DNA from 2 places in the Ruminococcus sp. OM04-4AA genome. Region 2 is predicted to be linked to the other one. Evidence: a T-box and tRNA genes for the amino acid it is inferred to sense, from the RefSeq annotation. Region 2 holds a T-box; the other holds one or more tRNA genes.
What was found. A T-box is a leader RNA that pairs with one kind of tRNA and senses whether it is charged. The one in region 2 lies ahead of leuS (leucine--tRNA ligase), so its partner is inferred to be a tRNA-Leu.
Positions count from the first base shown of each region.

Region 1: it encodes a tRNA-Leu, which carries the amino acid that the T-box ahead of leuS (leucine--tRNA ligase) is inferred to sense. The anticodon was not compared.

Region 1 covers NZ_QTZH01000001.1:92,721-96,148, reverse strand. The annotation lists gene DXB52_RS00425 (HAD family hydrolase) at 1-517, shown strand, start outside; gene DXB52_RS00420 (hypothetical protein) at 514-732, opposite strand; gene DXB52_RS00415 (helix-turn-helix domain-containing protein) at 962-1,162, shown strand; tRNA gene DXB52_RS00410 (tRNA-Leu) at 1,235-1,317, opposite strand; gene DXB52_RS00405 (diaminopimelate decarboxylase) at 1,407-2,678, opposite strand; gene DXB52_RS00400 (TrmB family transcriptional regulator) at 2,671-3,387, opposite strand.
Region 2 covers NZ_QTZH01000025.1:37,272-40,699, forward strand. The annotation lists gene DXB52_RS08895 (hypothetical protein) at 1-63, opposite strand, end outside; gene nrdG (anaerobic ribonucleoside-triphosphate reductase activating protein) at 414-953, shown strand; T-box leader at 1,008-1,240, shown strand; gene leuS (leucine--tRNA ligase) at 1,296-3,428, shown strand, end outside.

The DNA.
Region 1 (3,428 bases), on a different contig from region 2:
CCGCGAAATTCTTCAGGGACTGTTTGGAAAGACAATGGACGAAATTGCTACCGGAGTTTTTCCCGATCTCGATACGGACTCTCGAAGAAAACTGATGGATATCTGTTTTGATTATGAAAACCGCTATCTTGAAACACATCCCGGTGTTTACTACGAAGGCGTTATGGACACGCTCAAAGAGCTGGCTCTGGAATATCCTCTTTTTATTGTAAGCAATTGCCAGTGCGGATATATTGAAGTTATGATGAAAGGCGCAGGCATGGAACCATATATCAAGGATTTCCTTTGTTTTGGCCAGACGCAGACTTCCAAAGATCTGACGATTCTGAAATTAATGGAGAAAAATAACCTGACATCCCCTGTCTATGTCGGAGATACCCAGGGAGATGCTGATTCCTGCAAAAAAGCCGGTATCCCTTTTATCTTTGCTGCATATGGTCTTGGAGATGTTAAGGAAGATTATCCGACGATACATTCTTTTTCAGAATTAAAAAACATTTTAAGAGAGCTTGATTAACATCTCCGCTCCTGTTTACTTTTTTCATAATCGCGGATTTTACGCATCAATCCGCGATAAATCTTATCCTGAAGCAGTTCCCGATGTTCATACGATACCGGATATTCGTTCATGAAATCGGGATGTTCTTTTATATAGCAATCTCTTTCTTCTTTCGTTGCATTCAACAGATACTTTTCATAATAATCCATATCATCTATTTTTTCTTTATTCATCACTTTCTCCCATCCCCCTTAGTTCTTATGCTGTCTCATTTCTCGCACATTTTTCATGTTTTTATCAATTATAGTCGTAGTACGACTATAATTCAATAGTCGTGTCAGGACTTTTATATAATAATCCAAAAATACAAAAGATATCTGATTATTGTTCACCGGATACTGTGAACAATAGCTTGCTTCCGGTTGAATTCGCACACCGGCTTTAAGGTACGAGGATGGGATTATGAAATTCGAAAACATACGAAATTTGCGAGAAGATAATGATAAAACGCAGAAAGAAGTTGCTGCATATCTCAACATCAAACAGACTACATATTCTAAATATGAACTTGGAAAAATCAACGTTCCTATTGATGTCTTCATCAAACTTGCTGATTATTATACAGTCTCAATTGATTATCTCGTTGGACGTGGGAAAAAGTGAACTTACAAAATGAAAAATCTCTGGACATCTTGCAAACATTGAATCTGTAAGATGTTCAGAGATTACGTTCGATGCCGCTGGCCGGACTCGAACCGGCACGGCTACTAACCGCTTGATTTTGAGTCAAGTGCGTCTGCCAATTCCGCCACAGCGGCTTATTCTGTCGGACAAGAAAATCTTCTTGTCCGAATCAGCTTTTTTATGTTACCATATCTGGTCACATTTTTCAACTATTTTTTTGATTTTATTTACAAAGTTTCTTTCCAACCTCAAAGCAGTCAAATGTTGCAAAATAATCCTTCGGTGTCTCAGCACGGCGGATCATCTGCACACTTCCGTCCTCTTTCAGAAGCAGTTCTGCTGATTTTAATTTACCATTGTAGTTATATCCCATAGAGAAACCGTGTGCTCCTGTATCATGGATCACAAGATAATCTCCTCTGTCAATTTCCGGAAGCATTCTGTCAATTGCAAACTTATCATTATTTTCACACAGAGAACCTGTTACATCATATTTGTGATCGCACGGTGCATCTTCTTTTCCAAGAACAGTAATATGATGATATGCTCCGTACATTGCCGGACGCATCAGGTTAACAGCACACGCATCTACTCCGATGTAATTCTTATAAGTATTTTTCTCATGAATTGCTTTTGTCACAAGGCAGCCGTAAGGTCCCATCATAAATCGGCCAAGCTCTGTGTAGATCGCAACATCTCCCATTCCTGCCGTAACAAGTACTTCTTCATAAACCTTGCGGACACCCTCTCCGATTACGCGGATATCATTCGGCTCCTGATCCGGTGTGTAAGGAATTCCAATACCACCTGAAAGATTAATAAACTTAATATGTACCCCTGTTTCTTTCTGGAGACGTACCGCCTGCTCAAAAAGAACTTTTGCAAGCATTGGATAATAATCATTTGTCACTGTGTTGCTGGCAAGGAATGCGTGAATACCGAATTCTTTTGCTCCTTTTGCTTTCAATGTCTTAAATGCTTCTGTGATCTGCTCTGTTGTCATCCCATACTTTGAATCTCCCGGGTTATCCATAATATCATTACTGATCTTGAATATTCCGCCCGGATTGTAACGGCAGCTGATCGTCTCCGGAATATGTCCGATTGTCTTCTCAAGGAAGTCAATATGTGTAATATCATCCAGATTGATGATTGCTCCAAGTTCATCCGCAAGTTTAAAATCTTCCTCCGGTGTATCATTTGAGGAAAACATAATATCGTGTCCGTTAATTCCAACTGCATCAGACATAAGAAGCTCTGTATAAGATGAGCAATCACAGCCACAGCCATATTCCTTCAAAATCTGGAGAAGAAACGGATTCGGTGTCGCCTTTACAGCAAAATATTCTTTATATCCCGGATTCCATGCAAATGCTTCCTTCAGCGCTTTCGCATTCTCACGGATTCCTTTCTCATCATAGAGATGAAACGGTGTCGGATATGTCTTTACGATCTCTTCAACCTGTTCTTTTGTCACAAATGGTTTCTTACTCATTTTTACTTTCTCCTTCGCGTATTTTGATTAATTCTATCTCATTCGCAAGTGCTGTCTTAAACAGCGTAACGAAATTTCTCTGTCCGGAATAGACACAAGTGTTTCTGCTCTCCTGTCCATATTCACCCGAAAGTACATATTTAGAATCTGTGATCAGACCAATCTGATTTCCTTTTTCTTTCGTCACATAAATGATTGCCCCTGAAAGTTCAAATGGATGATCTGTCACAAGAACTACCTTTTTTCCTTTTTCTGTCAGTTCCTTTAACTGTCCTTTCAACTGTTCCAGACAGACACCGGAACAGGAACAATACACTCTTTCTTCCACATTAGCCAGAAGATTGTGGATCTTATCTGAAATATGTTCCCGACCATCGATCGTAACATAACCTTCTTCCTCTTTCTTCTCACCCGGAAGATTCACATCCAGCCACTTCTGTTCTTCCTCCATCCTGCGGATCCTGTTTCCACAGAACTCCTGAACATCAACCGGAATATACCGCTTGGCATCTTCTTCGATCAGATATGCAGCCCCCTTCTCAACAAGAGCCGCCAATGATGCATACACATTAGACCTCGAGATTCCTGTATCTCTTGCAATCTCATACCCCGTCTGCTTTCCTGCTTCGATCAGCCGAAGATAAACCGTCGCTTCCTGCCGGGACATCCCAAAATGCATCAGATATTCAATTGCTTTATTTATGTCCATCACATCATCCCTTTATTCTTAGTAGTTCTTTACAGGAACAC
Region 2 (3,428 bases):
CTGAAACAGCTTTCCATCTGCCGGCTGCTGTTTTTCCGGCAATTGCTTTCTCTTTTGTTTCATCTAAGAGACCTCCTTATGTGATTTTCACAGAAGTTCTCTCTATCAGAAAACCTCTGCTTTAAATAATGGATTTTAAAAGCATGAATTTTCTGATTTGGCAGGTACGTTCTACCTGTAATGAAACCTTTTATATGAATTTAGATGTTTTAGAAAATATGCTTTAAAATAGGATAACATATTTATGTACAATGTTCAATGCTTTTCGATAATGAGCTGTTGCTTCTGAGCAGCATCACTTAAGATAGCAAAAGATGAAAAGATATGGTATGATAGGAGTAAATGGAAAGAAAATTCCAATCAATGCTATGATACGAAATGTATTTTGGAATAAGTGGAAAAGAGGATTCAAAGTGAACTACGGAGAAATCAAAAAATGTGATATTGCAAATGGAGAGGGTGTTCGTGTTGCCCTTTTCGTGTCAGGCTGCAGGCATCATTGTAAGGGATGTTTTAACAGTATGACATGGGATTTTAATTATGGAAAGAAATTTACGGAAGAAACAGAAGAAGAGATTCTGGAAGCGTTGAAGCCGAGTTATATTGATGGATTGTCATTGCTTGGTGGAGAGCCATTTGAACCTGAGAACCAAGAGGTGCTTGTGAAGCTTTTAAGAAAAGTGAAAGAGCGTTATCCGGAGAAGAACATCTGGTGTTACAGTGGTTATTTGTTCGATGAGGAACTGAAGAAAGAAAGCAGAGCGAGATGCGAGTATACGGATGAGATGCTTTCTATGCTGGACGTACTTGTGGATGGAAGATTTGAGGAAGATAAGAAAAATATTACACTGCTGTTCAGAGGATCAGAAAATCAGCGTTTGATCGATGTGAAGAAATCACTGGAGCAGGGACAAGTGGTGGAATGGAAACCGGCAATAAAAAGAGGCCTTTAAGAAGAAAAAGCCTTGACTTATAATCATATAGTTTTTATAATGAATAGGTATATTGTAAAAACGCAGATGAGGAGTAGTAGAAGGAAAAGATGCTTTTCAGAGAACTGTCGGTTGGTGTGAGGCAGCAGCACAGACTTTGAACTGACCTCGGAGTTCTTTCGGTGAAAAGATGTTATATTGATTAGCCGGAGGCGGGAGTTCCCGTTATAGAATGAATGAGTGCATTTGAACTTTGTGTCAGATGAATAAGAGTGGTACCACGGAATTAAAGCCTTTTCGTCTCTTGGATATATGAGAAGAAGAGGCTTTTCTTTATATTGATGAAAGAGAGGAATTAAGTACATGGGTACAAAGATTGTTTACAATCACAAAGCCATTGAGAAAAAATGGCGTGAGAAATGGGAAGAGACACCGGTCAATCCAAGAAATGGAAAAGACGGAAATAAGAAGCCGAAATATTACTGCCTGGATATGTTCCCGTATCCATCAGGAAATGGTCTTCATGTAGGACATTGGAGAGGATATGTAATCTCTGATGTATGGAGCCGTTATAAATTACAGCAGGGATACTACATCGTTCATCCAATGGGATGGGATGCTTTCGGTCTTCCGGCTGAGAACTATGCGATCAAGATGGGCGTTCACCCGGCAAAATCAACAGAGGCGAACATCACGAACATCAAGAGACAGATCAATGATATCGCAGCACTGTATGACTGGGATATGGAAGTAAATACAACAGATCCTGAGTTCTACAAGTGGACACAGTGGATCTTTGTTAAGATGTTCAAGGAAGGTCTTGCTTACGAGAAAGAATTCCCGATCAACTGGTGTCCGTCCTGTAAGACAGGTCTTGCGAACGAAGAGGTTGTGAATGGTAAATGTGAGCGTTGTGGTGCAGAGGTTACAAAGAAGAACCTTCGTCAGTGGATGCTTCGCATTACAAAATACGCAGATCGTCTTTTAAATGATCTTGATAAACTTGACTGGCCGGAGAAGGTTAAGAAGATGCAGGCTGACTGGATCGGAAAATCTTACGGTGCAGAAGTTGACTTCCCGGTAGAAGGAAGAGATGAGAAGATCACTGTTTATACAACAAGACCGGATACACTCCACGGAGCTACATTTATGGTACTTGCTCCTGAGCACGAACTGGCAGCATCTCTCGCAACAGATGAGACAAGAGAAGCAGTAGAGAAATACATTTATGATGCATCTATGAAGTCCAATGTTGACCGTATGCAGGACAAAGAGAAGACAGGAGTCTTCACAGGAAGCTATGCGATCAACCCACTGAATGGAGCAAAGACACCAATCTGGCTGTCTGATTATGTACTGGCTGACTACGGTACAGGAGCAATCATGTGTGTACCTGCACATGACGACCGTGACTTCGAGTTCGCAACAAAATTCAATATTCCGATCATTCAGGTTATCGCAAAAGACGGAGAAGAGATTGAGAATATGACTGAGGCATATACAGATGCAGTCGGAACCATGATCAACTCCGGTGAGTGGAATGGTATGGAGTCTTCTGTGCTTAAGAAAGAAGCTCCACATATGATCGAAAAGATGGGAATCGGACGCGCAACAGTAAACTACAAGCTGCGTGACTGGGTATTCTCCCGTCAGCGTTACTGGGGAGAGCCAATCCCGATCATTCACTGTCCGAAGTGTGGAAATGTTCCGGTACCGGAAGAAGAACTTCCACTTCGTCTGCCAGAGGTAGATTCCTACGAGCCAACAGGAACAGGTGAGTCACCACTTGCTGCAATCGATGAGTGGGTAAACTGCAAGTGCCCGGTTTGTGGAAGTGATTCCAAGAGAGAGACAAACACAATGCCACAGTGGGCAGGATCCTCCTGGTATTTCCTGCGTTATGTAGATAATCATAATTCAGAAGCACTCGTTTCCAGAGAAAAAGCAGACGAGATGCTTCCGGTAGATATGTACATCGGTGGTGTAGAACATGCTGTACTTCACCTTCTGTACTCCAGATTCTATACAAAATTCCTGTGCGATATCGGAGCAATTGACTTTGATGAGCCGTTCCGCAAACTGTTTAATCAGGGAATGATCACAGGTAAGAACGGAATTAAGATGAGTAAGTCTAAAGGAAATGTTGTATCACCGGATGATCTCGTACGTGATTACGGATGCGACTCCCTGAGAATGTATGAGCTCTTCGTAGGACCACCGGAACTTGATGCAGAGTGGGATGACCGTGGAATTGACGGTGTAAACCGTTTCCTGAAACGTCTCTGGAATATCCTTATGGATAGCAAAGAGAAGGATATTCAGCCTACAAAAGAGATGATCAAACTTCGTCACAGAATGGTATATGACATCACAACAAGACTTGAAAGCTTCAGCCTGAATACAGTTATTTCCGGATTCATGGAGTACAATAATAAGTTCATGGAAATTGCAAAGAAAGAGGGCGGAATCGACAAAGAGACACTCGAGACAATAGCA